Regions from separate parts of the Arthrobacter sp. FW306-07-I genome, predicted to be linked through region 2. Evidence: riboswitches for the same ligand, from Rfam matches in the RefSeq annotation. Region 2 holds a riboswitch; each other region holds the start of a gene.
What was found. Region 2 has a riboswitch for thiamine pyrophosphate ahead of thiO (glycine oxidase ThiO). Riboswitches for the same ligand answer to the same signal wherever they lie in the genome.
Positions count from the first base shown of each region.

Region 1 (4,650 bases), 420 kb from region 2:
GCGGTGAACCTCGAGGGCAAGCAGCGCCGCATCGAAAACGCGCTGAAGTCCGGCGATACCGTCCTGGTCCAGGTCACCAAGGACCCCGTGGGCCACAAGGGTGCCCGCCTCACCAGCCAGATCTCGCTGCCCGGACGCTACCTGGTGTACGTACCCGGCGGGTCCATGACCGGCATCTCCCGCAAGCTGCCCGACGTCGAACGGAACCGCCTCAAGCGCATCCTCAAAGACCGCCTGCCCGAGCACGCCGGCGTCATTGTTCGCACTGCCGCCGAGGGCGCTTCCGAGGAAGAGCTCACGCACGACATCAACAGGCTGCGGGCCCAGTGGGAAGGCATCGAAAGCCAGTCGGCCTCCACCAAGATCCTGGCCCCCGAACTGCTCTACGGCGAGCCGGACCTGACCATCAAGGTGGTCCGCGACGTCTTCAACGAGGACTTCTCCAAGCTCATCGTCTCGGGCGAGGAAGCCTGGGACACCATCGAGGCCTACGTAACCTACGTGGCCCCGGACCTGGTGGGCCGCCTCGAGAAGTGGACCAAGGACCAGGACATCTTCTCCGCTTGGCGCATCGACGAGCAGATCCACAAGGCCCTCGAACGGAAGGTCTTCCTTCCCTCGGGCGGCTCCCTGGTGATCGATCGCACCGAGGCAATGACCGTGGTGGACGTCAACACCGGCAAGTTCACCGGCAGCGGTGGCAACCTCGAGGAAACCGTCACCAAGAACAACCTCGAAGCTGCCGAGGAAGTGGTACGCCAGCTGCGGCTGCGCGACATCGGCGGCATTATCGTGATCGACTTCATCGACATGGTGCTCGAATCCAACCGCGACCTGGTGCTGCGCCGCCTGGTGGAATGCCTGGGCCGCGACCGGACCAAGCACCAGGTTGCCGAAGTGACCTCTCTCGGCCTGGTCCAGATGACCCGCAAGCGCATGGGCACCGGGCTCCTGGAAGTCTTCGGCGAGCAGTGCGAGGCCTGCGCCGGCCGCGGCGTGGTGACCCACGACGATCCCGTGGAGCACCGCAGGGCCAATGTCGTGGCCGCCGAGCACCACCACGTCCAGCGCAATGACAACCGGCCCGAAGCCCGGCCGGAAGCCCACCGCACCGAAAGCCAGCGGACCGACAACAACCAGCCGGGCGCACGTTCCGAACGAAAGCGGCGGCGCGGACGCAACGGCCAGCAGCCCGAGGCCGCTCCGGCTCCTGCCGTCCAGGTCCACACCGTCCACCCGGACCCTACGGACGCTGAGCGGCATGCCAAGGCAGAAGCAACCCGCCTTGCCCTGGCCAACATCGCCGCTGCTGCCCACGCCGCCCACCTGCACGACGAAGAGGTGGCGGCAACCCGGCAGGTGCCCGCCGCCCCGCCTGCGCCGGCTCCGGCGGAGGAGAAACACGACGCCGACGCCCCCACGCGTCCGGCGGCTGTCCTGACATTCGGTGGCGAGGAAGTCCCGCTTCCGTTCGTGGAGCATGCGGAGGAGCAGCAGCCCAAGCCGGCTCTCACCTTGGACCGGCTCGCTGAAGCGTTCGCCCACCTGGGCCAGCCGGCGTCGTCCGTGGAGGACGCTCCGGCCAGGACCGCGGAGGTGCCGCAGGCAGCCGAACCGTCCGCACCGGCACCGGCCACGCCGGAATCAGGGGCTGAAGCCGGGGGAGCGGAAGCCCGCACCGCGGTGGAAGTTCCAGGCGAAAAGGACTATTCGGACCACACGCTGGAACAGTCCCGGCAGCGCCGTCCGCGGCGCCACCGGGGTGCCAGCCGTGCGCAGGGTGCCGCCAACGAGACCGCCGTCCAGCACCACGAAAACGTCCAGTCGACTGCCGGAGGCCATTCGCACGCGGCCAAGGCCCCGGAAATGGATAAGGCACAGGCCACCGCCGAACCGGGCAAGGCGGCAGCGGAACCGATTATCCTCGGCGTCGGCGTCCCGGCTTCGGAGCTGTAAGCCGGAAGCCCCGGACAGGCAACAAAGACACATTCAGGAGTCCCCGCTTTGTGGACGGTTCCCCGGTGAATGACACGGGGAACAGTCCCAGGGCGGGGACTCCTGCGTGCGGCACCCACCCCTTTGCGGCAGGTGCTGTCACCTTTCCTGGGAATACGCCCCAGCGGCTAGGCTGGAAACCGACACGGGGTGCCGCGCAAAAGGCCGGCTGAGATCCACACCCGTTGAACCTGTCCGGCTAGTACCGGCGAAGGGATGTCTCTTGTCTTCAACCCTTTCCATGCCCCTGCCAGCTGCATTCGATGCACCCACTGCGTTGCCGGCAGGCCGTGACGTTCCACGCGTCCTCTCCATCGCGGGCTCGGACCCGTCAGGCGGAGCGGGCATCCAGGCAGACCTTAAGAGCATCGCCGCGCATGGCGGCTATGGCATGGCCGCCATCACCGCCCTCACAGCCCAGAACACCCAGGGCGTGCAGGCCGTGCACGTTCCTCCGGCCGCTTTCCTGGCCCAGCAGCTGGATGCCGTCAGCGACGACATCAACATCGACGCCGTCAAGATCGGCATGCTGGGTGACAGGGAAGTGATCCGCACTGTGCGCGGCTGGCTCGAAAAGGTGCGTCCCGACGTCGTGGTTCTCGATCCGGTGATGGTTGCCACCAGCGGCGACCGGCTGCTGAAGGAATCGGCGGAAGCGGCACTTCGGGAACTGCTGCCCCTTGCCCACCTCATCACCCCCAACCTGCCCGAGCTTGCCATGCTGATGGGCGCTGCCCCTGCGGAGAGCTGGGATGAGGCGCTGGCCCAGGGCAGGCGCCTGGCCGATGCCACCGGGGCCACAATCCTGGTCAAGGGCGGGCACCTGGCGGGGGAGCGCTGTCCGGACGCTCTGGTCAACACCGCGGGCCTGCTCGGGGAGGAGATAGTGGAAGTCCCGGGACCCCGTATTGCCACCCGCAACAGCCACGGCACGGGATGCTCCCTTTCCTCCGCAATGGCAACCGTGCAGGCACGCCTGGGCGACTGGGAAGCAACACTGCGGACCGTCAAGCCCTGGCTGGCCGGCGCCCTCGAGAACTCGGGCCAGCTGTCAGTGGGCCGGGGGAACGGGCCAGTGCACCACTTCCACCATCTGCGGCCGGCACTGCAGGAAGGCGGCTTCGCGGCCCGGCTATGGACGGAAGCCCAACAGGACCTCGACGACATCTACGCGCTTGACTTCATCCGCGGCCTGGCCGCGGGAGACCTGGCCGAGAAGGACTTCGCCTACTACCTGGCCCAGGACGCCCTTTACCTCAACGGGTACTCCCGCGTTCTGGCCCGCACCAGCGCCCTGGCCCCCTCGGAGGCCGAACAATTGTTCTGGGCAGGATCGGCCCAGAATTGCCTCGAAGTGGAAACGGAACTCCACCGCTCCTGGCTCAGCACACGGCCGGTCCAGGGCGGCCTGGGCCCCGTCACCAAGGCCTACGTTGACCACCTCACAGCAGCATCGGCGTCGGGCAGCTACGCAGTCCTGGCGGCAGCCGTCCTGCCCTGCTTCTGGCTCTACGCCGAGGTGGGCAGGAAGCTGCACTCCCAGTTCCTTTCCAGCTGTGAGCCTGAAGGGCACGCCTACGCGGCGTGGCTGCGCACCTACGCCGACGAGGGCTTCGCCGAAGCCACCCGCCGGGCCATCGCCATCGTGGATGGGGCGGGGCGGAAAGCGTCGGACCATGAAAGAGCAGCGATGGTCACCGCGTTCAAGCAGTCCTGCCGCTTGGAAGTGGAATTCTTCGACGCGCCGAGACTTCATTCCTGACCGCTGCCGGCAGCGCCGCCGCTATGATGGAGTGGCATGGTTGCGGTGCTGCCCGCCGGGTTTGTGGTTACTACCACAGCGGGGCCGCCGGAACCAGCCTCATTTGCGGCCGTGGACGGATTTAGCGTATTCTGGATCTTCGGTGCTTACGCCAACACTTGGGTTATGACCCTGGGGCATTCTGCTGTGTATAACAAGCGGACTGCTCCACCGGGACGGCTCACGGATTTCCCCGGGGAATCCACGGCGTTGAGGCACAGCGGGATCCCAGCCAATTTCCGAGCCGGGTGCCGCACGCAAATTTTGTAATAAACGTCGAGAGAAGTGAGTTCCCAAGTGGTGTACGCGATTGTCCGCGCAGGCGGCCGCCAAGAGAAGGTTTCCGTTGGAGACTTCGTTACCCTGAACCGCGTCGCCGGTGGAGCCGGCAGCACCATCGAGCTGCCCGCACTGCTCCTGGTTGACGGTGACAAAGTCACCTCCGCCGCCGCTGACCTGGCCAAGGTAACTGTTACGGCTGAAATCCTCCAGGACCTCCGTGGTCCTAAGATTGTCATCCAGAAGTACAAGAACAAGACCGGCTACAAGAAGCGCCAGGGTCACCGCCAGGAACTGACCAAGGTCAAGATCACCGGCATCAAGTAACCCACCGGTTACTGTTCAGGTTTTCCAACAGATTCCCCAGAATTTTAAAGGCAGGCATTTCAGATGGCACATAAAAAGGGCGCGAGCTCCACTCGCAACGGTCGCGATTCCAACGCTCAGTACCTCGGCGTCAAGCGCTTCGGCGGCCAGGTAGTTTCCGCAGGCGAGATCATCGTCCGCCAGCGTGGCACCCACTTCCACCCGGGCGCCGGCGTTGGCCGTGGCGGTGACGACACCCTGTTCGCACT
Region 1 is NZ_CP084550.1:2,532,181-2,536,830, reverse strand. It holds gene LFT46_RS11725 (Rne/Rng family ribonuclease) at 1-1,956, shown strand, start outside; TPP riboswitch at 2,132-2,229, shown strand; gene thiD (bifunctional hydroxymethylpyrimidine kinase/phosphomethylpyrimidine kinase) at 2,237-3,757, shown strand; gene rplU (50S ribosomal protein L21) at 4,094-4,402, shown strand; gene rpmA (50S ribosomal protein L27) at 4,466-4,650, shown strand, end outside.
Region 1: another riboswitch for thiamine pyrophosphate. It lies ahead of thiD (bifunctional hydroxymethylpyrimidine kinase/phosphomethylpyrimidine kinase); the one in region 2 lies ahead of thiO (glycine oxidase ThiO).

Region 2 (4,650 bases):
GTTCCAGTGCCACCCGCTTCAGGCCCACCTCACGGAGCAGCTGGAGCACGGGCGGGGCGGTCCCGGCGTCGAGGGCTGCCTGGGCGCCCCGGTAGCTGAGCTTGTCGCGGCTGCGGACCCGCGCGCGACGGACGCTGACCGTCAGTACGGTTGCTTCGCCGTCGAGCGTGAAATCCCAGACGAAGGCCGAACACTCCTGGCCGGGCAGCAGGCTCCCGGCCCCTTCGCTGATGATCTCCGGGTGAAGCGGGATCCGGCCGTCAGGAGCGTAGAACGTCTGTCCGCGCCGCCGCGTCTCCGCGTCCAGGGGGCCTCCCGGCGCAACGAAGGCTGGAACATCGGCGATCGCGTACATCACGCGGTAGCCATCCCCGTCCAATTCAATGAACACTGCCTGGTCCAGGTCCGTGGAGGACGCCGGGTCGATGGTGACAAACTCGACGGCGGTCAGGTCGTAGGACGGCAGCTGCAGCGCCGCAACGGCAGCCAGGGCGTCTTCCACGGCTTCGGCGGGATAAGGACCCGGAAGCTCAAGCTCCGTCCGCAGCAGGCCCAACGCCTCTTCCAAGGCGTTCTTATGGTCGTGGACGTTGGGAGCCAGCCGATGATGTGACACAAAATTCAGCGTAGCCCCAAGTTCCGCGATTAAGCAGGCTCAGGAACCGGCAGCGTCCAGCGCGTCGAGGAGGGAGGCAGCAGCGGCGGCGGGATCAGGGGCTTCGGTGATGGCCCGGACCACCACGATCCTGCGCGCACCCGCCTCCGCCACATGGCGGACGTTGCCGTGGTCGATGCCGCCGATGGCAAACCAGGGCACCGGGTCCGCAGCCTGCCGTGACGCCTCGGCCGCGTACTTGACCAGTTCGGGACCGACGGCGGCCCTGCCGGGTTTGGTGGGCGTAGCCCAGACGGGGCCCACGCAGAAGTAGTCCAGCCCGGACGGTGCGGCAGTTGCGGCAAGGGCGGCATCCACCTGTTCGGGTGTATGGCTGGAGAGTCCGATGGCGGCGTTGCCGTCGACCAGCGTGCGTGCGGCCGCCAGCGGCAGGTCCTTCTGGCCGATATGGAACACCGGGGCCCCGGAAAGCACAGCGATGTCGGCGCGGTCGTTGACCGCCCACAGCTTGCCGTGCCGCACCGCCACTTCCTTCAGCACAGCCAAAAGGTCCAGTTCCTCGGCTGCCTCGATGGTCTTGTCGCGCAGCTGAATGATGTCCACGCCGCCGGCAAATGCCGCGTCCACGAACTCCGCAAAATCGCCGCGGTCCCGCCGTGCATCGGTGCAGAGATACAGGCGGGCAGCCTTGAGGGCCTCGCTGTCGCGGGCGTTGACAACCTCGGCATTGGCAACTCCGCCGGCCGGAGCGTGGGAACCTGCGGGAAGGGAAGGGGTGGTCGCATTCATGCCTGCAAGCCTAATTCCTCTAAACTGGGGAGGTACTGCGGGAGCCCGCGGCAGCTGTCACAAAGCGCCGGGCTGAGAGGGCGTCAGAGCCGACCGCTTGACCTGATCCGGTTAATGCCGGCGTAGGGAAGGAACCCAGATGCGTACCCCCGGCACCACCCAGCCCTCGTCCGTTGATGCGTCCATTCCCTCCACCCTTCGTGCCGACGTCGCCGTCATTGGCGGGGGAGTGGTGGGACACGGTATCGCCTGGGAAGTGCAGCGTTCCGGACGCTCCGTCGTCCTCATTGACGACGCGCCAGGTTCCGGCGCGAGCTGGGCTGCCGCCGGCATGCTGGCCCCCGTGAGCGAACTGCACTACCAGGAGGAGGACCTCCTGGAACTCATGCTGGAGGCATCGTCACGGTGGCCGGCATTCGCGGCCGCCGTCGCCGATGCATCGGGCACGGATTCCGGATACCTCACGACGCCGACACTCGCCGTGGGTGCCGACGCCGCCGACCGCCGCGCCCTGATGGACCTGCGCACAGTTCAACAGGCGAGCGGGCTGTCCGTGGAACCCTTGACCGTCCGGGAGGCCCGCAAACGCGAACCCCTCCTCAGCCCCGCCATCGCCTGCGCCCTCGATACCCCGGGGGACCACCAGGTGGATCCCCGCCGGCTGGTGGCGGCCCTGCGGCTGGCACTGGCCGGCGGCGTCCGCGAAACGCACCACCTGGCCGTGGCAGGGGCAGTGGACGGTTACGCAGTGCCGGAGCGGGCAAGCGGGCTGTTGTGGGAGGACGGCATCGTTACGGGGGTTCGGCTCGCCGGTGGCGGCACCGTCCTGGCAGCGGAAACCGTGGTGGCCAACGGGCTGCAGGCGGGGGCGCTCGCGGACCTCCCCCATGGCCTCGAGCTGCCCCTGCGTCCCGTCCACGGGGACATCCTCCGGCTTGCAGTGCCCGGCCACCTCCAGCCCCTGGTGACCGCAACGGTGCGGGGACTGGTGCACGGAGTTCCGGTGTACATCGTTCCGCGCCGGGACGGGACCGTGGTGATCGGAGCCACCCAGCGCGAGGACGCCCTGTCCGACGCCGTCAGTGCCGGCGGCGTCTACCAGCTGCTGCGCGATGCCCAGGCGCTGGTGCCCGCGGTCGCCGAGCTCGAACTTCTGGAGTGCACGGCCCGGGCCCGCCCGGGAACCCCGGACAATGCGCCGCTGCTGGGAAGGGTGCCGGTGGACCTGGCCTTAAGAAGCGAAGGGTCCGCAACGGAAGCCGGTTACGTTCCGGGGCTCATCATCGCCACCGGTTTTTTCCGGCACGGCGTCCTGCTCACACCCGCTGCAGCAGCGATCTGCACGGATCTGCTCGACGGAAAAGCCGACCCCCGCTGGGTCCCCTTCCGCCCGGGCCGGTTCTCCGGCCTGGGAACGGCCACCCACGGCCTCCACGACAATGGCACCCACACCAAGGAAACAGCGTGAACATCACCCTCAACGGAAACCCGCACACGGTGGCCGACGGCGCCTCCATCACCACACTCGTCAGCCAGGTCACCGGACGCCCGCTGGCTGACAACGGGCAGGCGACGGACGGCGGGAAGCTGGGCGTCGCCGTCGCCCATAACGCCCAGGTGGTGCCGCGCAGCCAATGGTTCGCCACGGCGCTCGCCGAGGGCGACGACATCGAACTCGTTACAGCAGTACAGGGAGGCTGACGCCATGACCGAAACCAGCACCATCAACCCCGCCGGAAACCCCGGTGCCGGCGACGCCCTGGTGATTGACGGCGTCGCCCTGGAATCCCGCCTCATTATGGGCACCGGCGGGGCGCCCAGCCTGGATGGCCTGGGCGCAGCACTCCTGGCCTCCGGCACCGCCCTGACCACCGTGGCCATGCGGCGCTACTCACCCGCCGAAACCGGCTCGCTGTTCCAGCTGCTGGTGGACCACGGGATCCGGGTGCTGCCCAACACCGCCGGCTGCTTCACCGCCAGGGATGCTGTGCTCACAGCGGAACTCGCGCGGGAAGCCCTGGAAACGGACTGGGTGAAGCTCGAGGTCATCGCCGACGAGCAGACCCTCCTGCCGGACGCCGTGGAGCTCGTGGAAGCCACGGAGCAGCTGGTGAACCGAGGCTTCAAGGTGTTCGCCTACACCAACGATGACCCCGTACTTGCGCTGCGGCTCGAAAACCTCGGCGCCGCCGCCGTGATGCCCCTGGGCGCCCCTATCGGCACCGGCCTGGGGATCCTGAACCCGCACAACATCGAGCTCATCGTTTCGCGTGCGTCGGTTCCGGTGGTCCTGGATGCAGGCATCGGTACGGCGTCGGACGCCGCCCTTGCCATGGAGCTGGGCTGTGACGCCGTACTGCTGGCCACTGCCGTGACGCGGGCGCAGAACCCCGCCCTTATGGGCGAGGCGTTCAAACACGCCGTGATCGCCGGCAGGATGGCCCGGGCGGCCGGGCGCATCCCCCGCAGGGAGCATGCCCTCGCCTCGTCGGCAATGGAGGGCCGGGCGGAGTTCCTCTGACCGCGGACCTTAAACAGCTGTGGCCACCACCCGGATGGGTGGTGGCCACAGGCCGTTTACGGATGCCTTAGCGCCGCAGGATGGCGGTCAGCCGCTCCATGTCGTGGCGGGTGCGGGTGCGGCCCAAATAGACCACAGCACCGATGGCGGCAGCAATGCCAAGGACCATGGGCAGGACCCAGGGGAGCCAGGTCAAGCCGGGCAGATAGCCGAAGCCGGCCGCCATGAGGATGATCCATGCCAGCGCCGCGACAGCCACGGCGATCCCCGCCGGCAGCACGGCGCCGTACTTGGCATGGCGCTTGTCATTGGCCCAGACAATGACACCGCCGGCGGCTGCAACCAGCACCACGATGGTCAACGAAAGCATGGATGCTCCCTTTCAGGCGCAGGCTAGAACTGGCCGAAGCCCACGCGGCGGACCTCTTCTGCCCCGATTTCCACGTACGCCAGGGCATTCCCCGGAACGATGATCAGGCGTCCCTTGTCATCCTTGAGGCGCAGCTCATTGCCTTCGCTGATGGCCTCGCCGACAACCTTGGCCACCGTCTCGGCATCCTGGGTCGATTCCAGTACGATTTCGCGGCCAACGTTCTGAACGCCGATCTTAATTTCCAAGGGGGCCTCCCAGCCTGTGAAGTTCTCGTACTTCTCTACGAGGTGTTGTCTTATTTGTAGTCTAGGACTCTTTGGGGAAGCGAGAGATTCCGCGCCAAGCTAAACG
Region 2 is NZ_CP084550.1:2,953,787-2,958,436, reverse strand. It holds gene LFT46_RS13630 (RNB domain-containing ribonuclease) at 1-616, opposite strand, end outside; gene thiE (thiamine phosphate synthase) at 656-1,405, opposite strand; TPP riboswitch at 1,433-1,551, shown strand; gene thiO (glycine oxidase ThiO) at 1,545-2,873, shown strand; gene thiS (sulfur carrier protein ThiS) at 2,870-3,106, shown strand; gene LFT46_RS13610 (thiazole synthase) at 3,111-3,926, shown strand; gene LFT46_RS13605 (hypothetical protein) at 3,994-4,296, opposite strand; gene LFT46_RS13600 (DUF3107 domain-containing protein) at 4,320-4,544, opposite strand; gene LFT46_RS13595 (TetR/AcrR family transcriptional regulator) at 4,606-4,650, opposite strand, start outside.

Region 3 (4,650 bases), on a different replicon from region 2:
CTCAATTCCGCCCGGGTCATGACCGCGACCGCCTCAATGCTTGACATAGACCTGTCGGCACTTGATTCCCTCGCAATGGCCGCCGACCCGGACGCAGGAGGGCTGACATTCCTTCCGTATCTGGACGGGGAGCGGAGCCCCAACCTTCCCCACGCGACCGGATCCCTGACCGGACTGCGCAGAAGCAACATGACCCCGCAGAACCTCGCCCGCGCCTCCGTTCTGGGTGTACTCAATTCACTGGCCGACGCCATCGACATTCTTAAACAGTCCGGTGTGGCGCCGGATAAAGTGCTGCTGATCGGCGGAGGATCGAAGTCCAGGGCACTGCGCCAGGCCGCAGCCAGCATTTTCGGGATGCCCGTCGAGATCCCGACAACCAAAGAATACGTGGCGCTAGGGGCTGCTAGACAAGCGGCATGGGCCGCCTCCGGAAGCCTTCCCGACTGGCACCGAAGCGTTGAAGCGGCCTACGAACCCGACGGACACTGGGGCTCCGAGGCCCGGGGACGCTACATCGAGACACGCAAAAACGTCTACGGACTCTGAGCTACTTCTGAGTTCGATCTATAGAAGCTGCTCCCTGGAGCTGGCATGGAGACCATCGCCGGTTTTGGCGGGAGCAAGGATCGGGGCGCGTTGTACACAAGGGGGGACAGCCTATGAGCTGTGCAGAGGGCTCCACGTGCCCGCCAGCGTGCACAACCGGCCCAACCTCGGCTTCAGGGACATTTCATCTTTGGATCCGGTCCTCCTTGGAGGAGCCGACGAGGCGCTGCCGCACCTGTGGGAAGGCGTGGTGGGTCAGGAGAGTCGCCGGAACTGGCCGGGCTTCACATGTAGGAGGATGGGCAGCCCCAACTGAACGGGTGAGTCACCGATGGGTTGGTCGAGCAGTTCGTTGATCGATCTCTGCCCTTCCAGTTCCCCGGACTTGGTCCTTTCCATATCTTTCACCCTAGACGGCTGGGGCTGCCGTGGGACCTGAACCGCGCGGCCGGCCCAACCGCTGGCGTTCTCTGCCCGGAAAGCCCAGATCATTGAGGCAAGGACGGCGTTCGGAACTGGTTGCGGCGCGCTCTACCAGTTCTGCAGCCTGTTCCGACGTACCTGTTCCGACATATGGGTGTTCCGGTCCCTTGTAGGCGCAGCGCTCCGTGGCCAGGGGGATCCCTTCCCTCCGGTGTTCTTTGATGAGGGAACGTTCGAATTCTGCGATGACGCCTATACGGAAAGCATGACGTTAGGCCCTGGGGGAGTACCCACCCGTAAGTGGAGCGGGGGTGGGCCGGGGGCACCTGTCACGAGCGGGCGTCGAGGTAGTGCAGAATCGCCCGGGCCGTTTCCTCCGGAGCGCTGAGGTGGGGGCAGTGGCCGGTGGCATGGAGTTGCGTCAGGGTGCTGTGTTGCACATTCTTGTGCAGGTAGGCGCCCACTTCCGGCGGGGCAAGCCGATCGTCCGAGCACTGCAGAATCAGGCAGTTGGTGCGCACCTTTTTCAGTTCAGGGCGGGAGTCGGAAAAGAAGGTTACCCCGGCGAAGTGCCGTGCGATGGACGGATCTGTCCGGCAGAAGCTCACCCGCAGGTCCTCCGCTAATTCCGGCTCCTGCTGGTTGCCCATCACCATGGGCGCTACGGCCGCGGCCCAGGCGAAATAGTTGCTGTCTAGAGATGCCAGCAGGCCCTCGATGTCTTCCCGCGAAAATCCGCCCACGTAGCCGTCGTAGGGGTCATCCGTATGACGGGGTGAAGGGGCAAGCAGGACCAGGTGGGAGAAACGGTCCGGGTCCTGCACTGCCGCGATCATGGCAATCATCGTGCTGACACTATGGCCCACCAGGATGACGTTCTCAAGGCCGAGAGCGGCGCAAATCTCCAGCAGGTCCGACGCGTACCCGTCCAGGGTTCCGTACTTCTCCCAGTCATAGGCACTGATGTCCGAGTGCCCTGCACCAACATGGTCAAAAAGCACCAGCCGGTAATCATCAACGAAATAGGGCAGTAGCTTCCGCCACATCGCCTGATCGCAGCCAAAACCGTGGGCAAACATCATCACAGGCCCATCATCCCGGCCGAACATGGTGACATTGTTCCGGCCGATTACCGCAGCAGCTGCTTCGATCACGTTCACGTTCTCACTGACCCTCGCTAATTGGCGTCCTGCCCCAGACTATCCACGGGAAATAGAGAATCCCAGGGATCCTTCCACTATGGCCTTTAAGGTGACGTCGATTCAGCCCGTTACATGCCCAAGGCTCCGTCAACGTGCTTAGGCTCAGACAAGCTGACCGTGGTGACTCTATTCCGTCCACAGCTGGGGTCAAGTGGGGTTAGCCACGGCTGGAGGTCGGGAGCCGTTGGGGTAGCTCCCATTGCAGCAGTAGCCCCGGGTGTGGGCGCAGGCGGGACCAAGCCTTTCAGTGGCCCCGGATCCAAGTTCCTCTTTCTGGACCCAAGTCAAGACGCCCGGTGCCAGGTTTGGGTGTGCCCTATTCGGGCGGTGTGAGCTGTCATCCAGATCTCTACTTTCAGTAGACCATCTTTTTAAGAGGGCCTGCTGTCCGAGATCTCCACGGCAGCTCAAGAGAGTTGCTGCGGCGATCTCAGACAGCGGAATTAGTGGATTCTTCTACGCTGCCAAGGCTGGTTGTTGATAACCCAGATGACCAACGCCCCGGAAGCACTGTCAGTGGGGGCCTGTTGCGTCTCGCCGACTGCTCTGTAAGGTTGGTCACATCCACACGGGGGCCCTGGTGCAGGGGCTGAGATCGGGCTGATGCAGTTCGTGACCGTTGAACCTGTCCGGGTCATGCCGGCGAAGGAAGTAGGAAATCACTCATGAACGCCATGAATTCGCATTCGCTCGCGTATGCCCATGACCCGGAACACGCCATTAGCGTCCCTGTCACGGAGATCGCTTTGGAGGATTCGCCGAACGGGGTGAAGAATCCTCCCTTCACGGTCTACCGGACAGCGGGGCCTGGCAGTGATCCGGTGATGGGCTTGGAGCCGTTCCGGTCCGAATGGATCGAATTGCGGGCCGATACCGAGCCTTACGGTGGCCGGGAACGGAACCTGCTCGATGACGGCAGGTCCGCGGTGCGGCGCGGTGCTGCGTCGGCCGAGTGGAAGGGTGCCCAGCCTGTTCCCCGGCGTGCCGTCGACGGCAGGACCGTCACCCAGATGCACTACGCCAAACGGGGCATCATCACCCCGGAGATGCGGTTCGTGGCGGTGCGGGAGAACTGCGACGTTGAACTGGTCCGCTCCGAAGTCGCCGCCGGCCGGGCGATCATTCCGAACAACATCAACCACCCCGAGTCCGAGCCGATGATCATCGGTAAGGCGTTCCTGGTGAAGATCAACGCCAACATCGGCAACTCTGCGGTGACCTCCTCCATTGCCGAGGAGGTGGACAAGCTGCAGTGGGCGGCCCAGTGGGGCGCCGACACGGTGATGGATCTCTCCACGGGCGATGACATCCACACGACCCGTGAGTGGATCATCCGTAACTCTCCGGTCCCGATTGGCACGGTGCCGATCTACCAGGCGCTGGAAAAGGTCAACGGGCAGGCCAACGAGCTGACGTGGGAGATCTACCGGGACACCGTGATCGAGCAGTGCGAGCAGGGTGTGGACTACATGACCGTCCACGCCGGGGTCCTGCTCCGGTACGTTCCGCTGACCGCCAACAGGGTGACCGGGATCGTGTCCCGTGGCGGGTCGATCATGGCCGGCTGGTGCCTGGCGCACCATCAGGAAAACTTCCTCTACACGCACTTCGACGAACTGTGCGAGATTTTCGCCAAGTACGACGTCGCGTTCTCCCTGGGTGACGGTCTGCGCCCGGGTTCCACGGCGGATGCCAACGACGCGGCCCAGTTCGCTGAACTGGACACCCTGGCCGAACTGACCAAGCGGGCCTGGAAGTATGACGTGCAGGTCATGGTCGAAGGACCCGGTCACATCCCGTTCCACCTGGTCCGTGAAAACGTCGAACGTCAGCAGGAACTCTGCGACGGGGCACCCTTTTACACCCTGGGGCCGTTGGTAACCGATGTTGCACCGGGGTATGACCACATCACCTCCGCGATCGGGGCCACGGAGATTGCCCGGTACGGCACCGCCATGCTGTGCTACGTCACGCCTAAGGAGCACCTCGGGTTGCCGAACAAGGATGACGTGAAGACCGGAGTGATCACGTACAAGATCGCGGCCCATGCAGCGGATCTCGCCAAGGGCCACCCGGGCGCGCATGAACGCGACGACGCCCTCTCTAAGGCCCGGTTCGAGTTCCGGTGGCGCGACCAGTTCGCGCTGTCCCTGGACCCGGTCACGGCGGAGGAGTTCCATGACGAGACGCTGCCCGCGGAGCCGGCGAAGACGGCGCATTTCTGTTCGATGTGCGGGCCGAAGTTCTGTTCCATGCGGATCAGCCAAGACATCCGGGACCAGTTCGGTGGAGCATCCGAGCAGGAAGTAATCGCGGGCATGAACGCCAAAAGCGCAGAGTTCCGCGAAGCCGGTGGCAAGGTTTACCTCCCCGAACCCGCCCGCCTCAACCCCTAGAAATGGCGAGGGCCTGCGACTGCCGCCGCGGGCCCTCGCATAGGACCTTTCCGTGCACGGAGCCTCGACTGCCACGGCAG
Region 3 is NZ_CP084551.1:92,529-97,178, forward strand. It holds gene xylB (xylulokinase) at 1-549, shown strand, start outside; gene LFT46_RS21100 (hypothetical protein) at 805-948, opposite strand; gene LFT46_RS21110 (alpha/beta fold hydrolase) at 1,302-2,126, opposite strand; TPP riboswitch at 2,733-2,842, shown strand; gene thiC (phosphomethylpyrimidine synthase ThiC) at 2,840-4,570, shown strand.
Region 3: another riboswitch for thiamine pyrophosphate. It lies ahead of thiC (phosphomethylpyrimidine synthase ThiC); the one in region 2 lies ahead of thiO (glycine oxidase ThiO).

Region 4 (4,650 bases), 340 kb from region 2:
CCACAGCCGCCCACATCAGCTTGATGCAGCCCCTCTTCGAGGTGCGCCACCAGCTAAGTGACGAGGACTTCCAGCGCGAATTCGTCCGCCGGGTCTACGCCACGGACCTCCAGGAGCCGGCCACCGCCGAGGAGAAGAGGTCCGCCCGCAGGCTCCGGCTCCAGTCGCCGTCGTGGGAGGCGCCGCTGCACATCGTCCCCGGCGTGCCCACGCTGGTCCTGACCGGCGGCTGGGAGCCGCTGTATGAGGAAATCGCCGGGTACCTCCGGGAAACCGGCGCCCTGCACCGCGTTGCCGCGGGAGGGCACCGGCCCCAGGACTCCCCGGAGGGGGACCAGGCAATCCGGCAGTTCATTCGACAGGTCAGCCGGAGCCAGCCGGCCCGGGCGTCCTAGCTTTCCGCGGGAACCCGCAGCTCCGGCAGGTACACCTTGCCGCCCGCGGCCAGGAACTCCTCGCTCTTCTCCCGCATCCCCGATGCCACGCCGGCAAGCGCCGCTTGGGCCTCCGCGGAGCCGAATTCATCACGGATGTCCTGGCTGATCCGCATGGAGCAGAACTTAGGCCCGCACATCGAGCAGAAGTGCGCCGTTTTGGCGGGCTCGGCCGGCAGCGTCTCATCGTGGAACGCCTCGGCGGTGACAGGGTCCAGGGACAGCGCGAACTGGTCCCGCCAGCGGAACTCGAAACGGGCCTTGGACAGCGCATCGTCCCGCTCGTGCGCGCCCGGGTGGCCCTTGGCCAGGTCCGCAGCATGGGCGGCGATCTTGTAGGTGATCACGCCGGTCTTCACGTCGTCCTTGTTGGGCAGGCCCAGGTGTTCCTTCGGGGTGACGTAGCAGAGCATCGCGGTCCCGTACCGGGCAATCTCGGTGGCACCGATGGCCGACGTGATGTGGTCATAGCCCGGGGCAACATCAGTCACCAGCGGGCCCAGGGTGTAGAACGGCGCGCCCTTGCACAGCTCTTGCTGGCGCTCGACGTTTTCCCGGACCAGGTGGAAGGGGACGTGGCCAGGGCCTTCCACCATCACCTGCACGTCGTATTCCCAGGCGCGCTGCGTCAGCTCGGCCAGCGTGTCCAGCTCCGCGAACTGGGCGGCGTCGTTGGCGTCAGCGGTGGAACCGGGGCGCAGACCGTCACCCAGGGAAAACGCAACGTCGTACTTCGCGAAGATCTCGCATAGCTCATCGAAGTGCGTGTACAGGAAGTTTTCCTGGTGGTGGGCCAGGCACCAGCCGGCCATGATCGAGCCGCCGCGCGAGACGATGCCCGTTACGCGGTTGGCTGTGAGCGGGACGTACCGCAGCAGCACGCCGGCGTGGATGGTCATGTAGTCAACGCCCTGCTCGCACTGTTCAATGACAGTGTCGCGGAAAATCTCCCATGTCAGCGCGTTGGCCTCGCCGTTGACCTTTTCCAGGGCTTGGTAGATCGGCACTGTCCCGATGGGGACGGGGGAGTTCCGGATGATCCATTCCCTGGTGGTGTGGATGTCGTCGCCGGTGGACAGGTCCATGACGGTGTCGGCGCCCCACTGGGTGGCCCACTGCAGCTTGTCCACCTCCTCCGCGATGGAGCTGGTGACCGCGGAGTTGCCGATGTTGGCGTTGATCTTCACCAGGAAGGCCTTGCCGATGATCATCGGCTCGGACTCGGGATGGTTGATGTTGCTGGGGATGATCGCGCGGCCGGCGGCCAGCTCGCTGCGGACCAGCTCGACGTCGCAGTTTTCCCGCAGCGCCACGAACCGCATTTCCTGGGTGATGATGCCCTGCCGGGCATAGTGCATCTGCGTCACTGTCCGGCCGTCGACGGCGCGGCGGGGCACCGGCCGGGCGCCCTTCCATTCTGCAGAGGCGGCACCCCGGCGGACTGCCGAGCGGCCGTCATCGAGCAGGTTGCGCTCCCTGCCGGTGTACGCCTCGGTGTCTGCCCGTGCCTCAATCCACTCCGAACGGAAGGGCTGAAGGCCCCGGACGGGGTCGCTGCCCGGCCCCGCTGTCCGGTAGGTGCGGAACGGTTCGTTGGGCCGGCCGTTGGGGGATGGCTCAAGGGAAATTTCCGTTACCGGCACCCGGATCCCGGCGCCGGGATCTTCGATGAAGGCCAGCGAATGCGACTTCAGGGACTGGGTCGCCTGGAGTGTTGTCTGAGCGTCCGTTCTTGTTTCTGCCTGGATTTGGGCAGCGTTCAACTGGGTGTTTTGTGTACTCAAGGGAATACTCACTTCCTTCGCCGGCATTACCCGGACAGGTTCAACGGTCGCAGGCCGCGTCAGCCCGATCTCAGCCCCTGCAGGGGCACCCGTGTGGTCAGGAACGAAGCTACCACAGGCCCCTGGGACGGCGTTGTCACAATCCGCGGTGCTAGCCTGTCCGGGCAGCGAAAGGAAGTCCTGATGCCACAAGTGATTGAATTCAGCGGACCGGTCCTGACCGGTCCGGACACCGTCCGGAACGGGCTCTGGTCAGTGGACGGCAGGCTCAGCTTCAACAAGCCTGCGGAGGAGCCGGGCAGGGTCCTCCATGGCTGGGTACTGCCGGGTTTCGTTGACGCGCACTGCCACATCGGGCTGGGACCGGGCGGCCCCGTTGAAGCCGCCACGGCTGCGGAGCAGGCCCTGGCTGACCTCAACGCAGGAACCCTGCTGGTCCGTGACGCCGGTTCACCGGCCGACACCCGCTGGATGCAGGGCGGCAGGGATTTCCCGCTGCTGATCCGTGCCGGGCGGCACATCGCCCGAACGCGGCGCTACCTGCGCGGCTTCGCGGAGGAAGTGGAGCCGGAGGGCCTCGTGGAGGCCGTCCGCAAGCAGGCGCGCGACGGCGACGGCTGGGTCAAGCTGGTGGGGGACTGGATTGACCGCGGCGCCGGTGACCTGGCCCCTTCCTTTCCCGCCGCCGTCGTCCGTGACGCCGTCCAGGCAGCGCATGACGAAGGTGCCCGGGTGACCGCCCACTGTTTCGCCGAGGACACCCTGGACCTGATGCTGGATGCCGGAATCGACTGCATTGAACATGCCACGGGCCTCCTGCCCCGCCACCTGCCCCGGTTCGCCGAACAGGGCATACCGATCGTGCCCACCCTCATCAATATCGCCACCTTTCCGGACATCGCGGCGCAGGCGGATTCCAAGTTCCCGCGCTACGCCGCCCACATGCGCGCCCTGTGGGAACGCAGGCTGGAACGGGTGGCCGAGGCCCACGCAGCCGGCGTGCGCATCTTTGCCGGAACCGATGCCGGCAGCACAATCCGCCACGGCAGGATCGCGGACGAAATCCTTGAACTGCACGGCGCCGGCCTGCCAATGACTGCAGCACTGGATGCCGCATGCTGGGCCGCCCGGACCTGGCTGGGGGCGGGCGTCCTGGCGGAAGGAGCGCGGGCCGACGCGGTGGTGTGCCGGGAAGACCCCCGGGCCGTGCCGGAGACCATCAGGTCGCTTGAGCATGTGGTGCTGGGCGGCCGCATCATCCGCTGACCAGAGGGCCCTTGGGGACTTGGAATAAATTGAAGGTTCAAGTAATTTTAATGTGTGACAGGCCGCCATTGGGACGGCCTCCAACACAAGGAGCCATCAATGACCGCAGCAGCCAGCAGCCAGGATCTTCTTCCTGCCGACCTCGCCATGGGCACCGTGATGCTCAAGGTGGGCGACATGAAGCTCATGGCCGACTACTACCAGCGCGCGCTGGGACTCGAGGTGGTGGCTGAGCAGGACGGCGGACTCTACCTTGGCCGGCTCGGCAGGCCGCTGGTCCACCTGGCCCCGGCGCCGGGACTGCATATTCCCGGCAGGGGAGAGGCGGGCCTGTTCCACACCGCCCTGCTGTTCGAAGACCAGGCTTCCCTGGCCGCCACCGTCGCCACGGCCGCCCAGTACGAGCCGCGGTCCTTCACCGGCAGCGCCGACCACTTGGTGAGCGAGGCCTTCTATTTCACCGACCCCGAGGGCAACGGCATTGAACTGTACTGGGACCGCCCGCGCAGCAACTGGTCCTGGAACGGGACGGACGTCGTCATGGACAGCCTTGCCCTCCCGCCGCAGCGCTACCTGGAGCAGTACCTCACCGAAGAGTCGCTGGAAGGCCAGCGCCGGACAACCGCAGGCGTTGGCCACGTGCACCTCCAGGTGGGTGACGTCCAGGCCGCCCGGGACTTCTACGTGGGAACCCTCGGCTTCGAAAAGACGGCCGGCTGGCACGGGCAGGCATTGTTTGTTTCCGCCGGCCGCTACCACCACCACATGGCAATGAACGTCTGGAACAGCCGCGGTGCCGGGCCGCGCAAGGACACCCTGGGGCTCGGTGAGGTGCTGATTGAAGTTCCTTCAGGGGACGACGTCGGGGCGCTGGCGGACCGCCTCAAGGTTGCCGGAGTGGCCTCGCACCACACCGGTGCCGAGCTCCGCTTCGAGGACCCGTGGCGCAACCGGATCCGGGTAGCCGTCCGCTGACGGGTGGACTTGGCCCCCGTTTGCACGGCGGGGCAGCACAGAAAGGGTCCGGCGTGCGCGGGCAGGCGGGCAACTACTAGGCTGATCCCGTACGGCCGGGCAGCGCCCGGCGCGCTGTCCCGCCAACGGAAGAAGGGCAACCCCATGGGCTTCACCGAGATCTTTGTCGCCACCCATGACGCCGCGCTGAA
Region 4 is NZ_CP084550.1:2,617,554-2,622,203, reverse strand. It holds gene LFT46_RS12160 (alpha/beta fold hydrolase) at 1-395, shown strand, start outside; gene thiC (phosphomethylpyrimidine synthase ThiC) at 392-2,218, opposite strand; TPP riboswitch at 2,214-2,321, opposite strand; gene LFT46_RS12150 (amidohydrolase family protein) at 2,402-3,484, shown strand; gene LFT46_RS12145 (VOC family protein) at 3,584-4,459, shown strand; gene LFT46_RS12140 (hypothetical protein) at 4,604-4,650, shown strand, end outside.
Region 4: another riboswitch for thiamine pyrophosphate. It lies ahead of thiC (phosphomethylpyrimidine synthase ThiC); the one in region 2 lies ahead of thiO (glycine oxidase ThiO).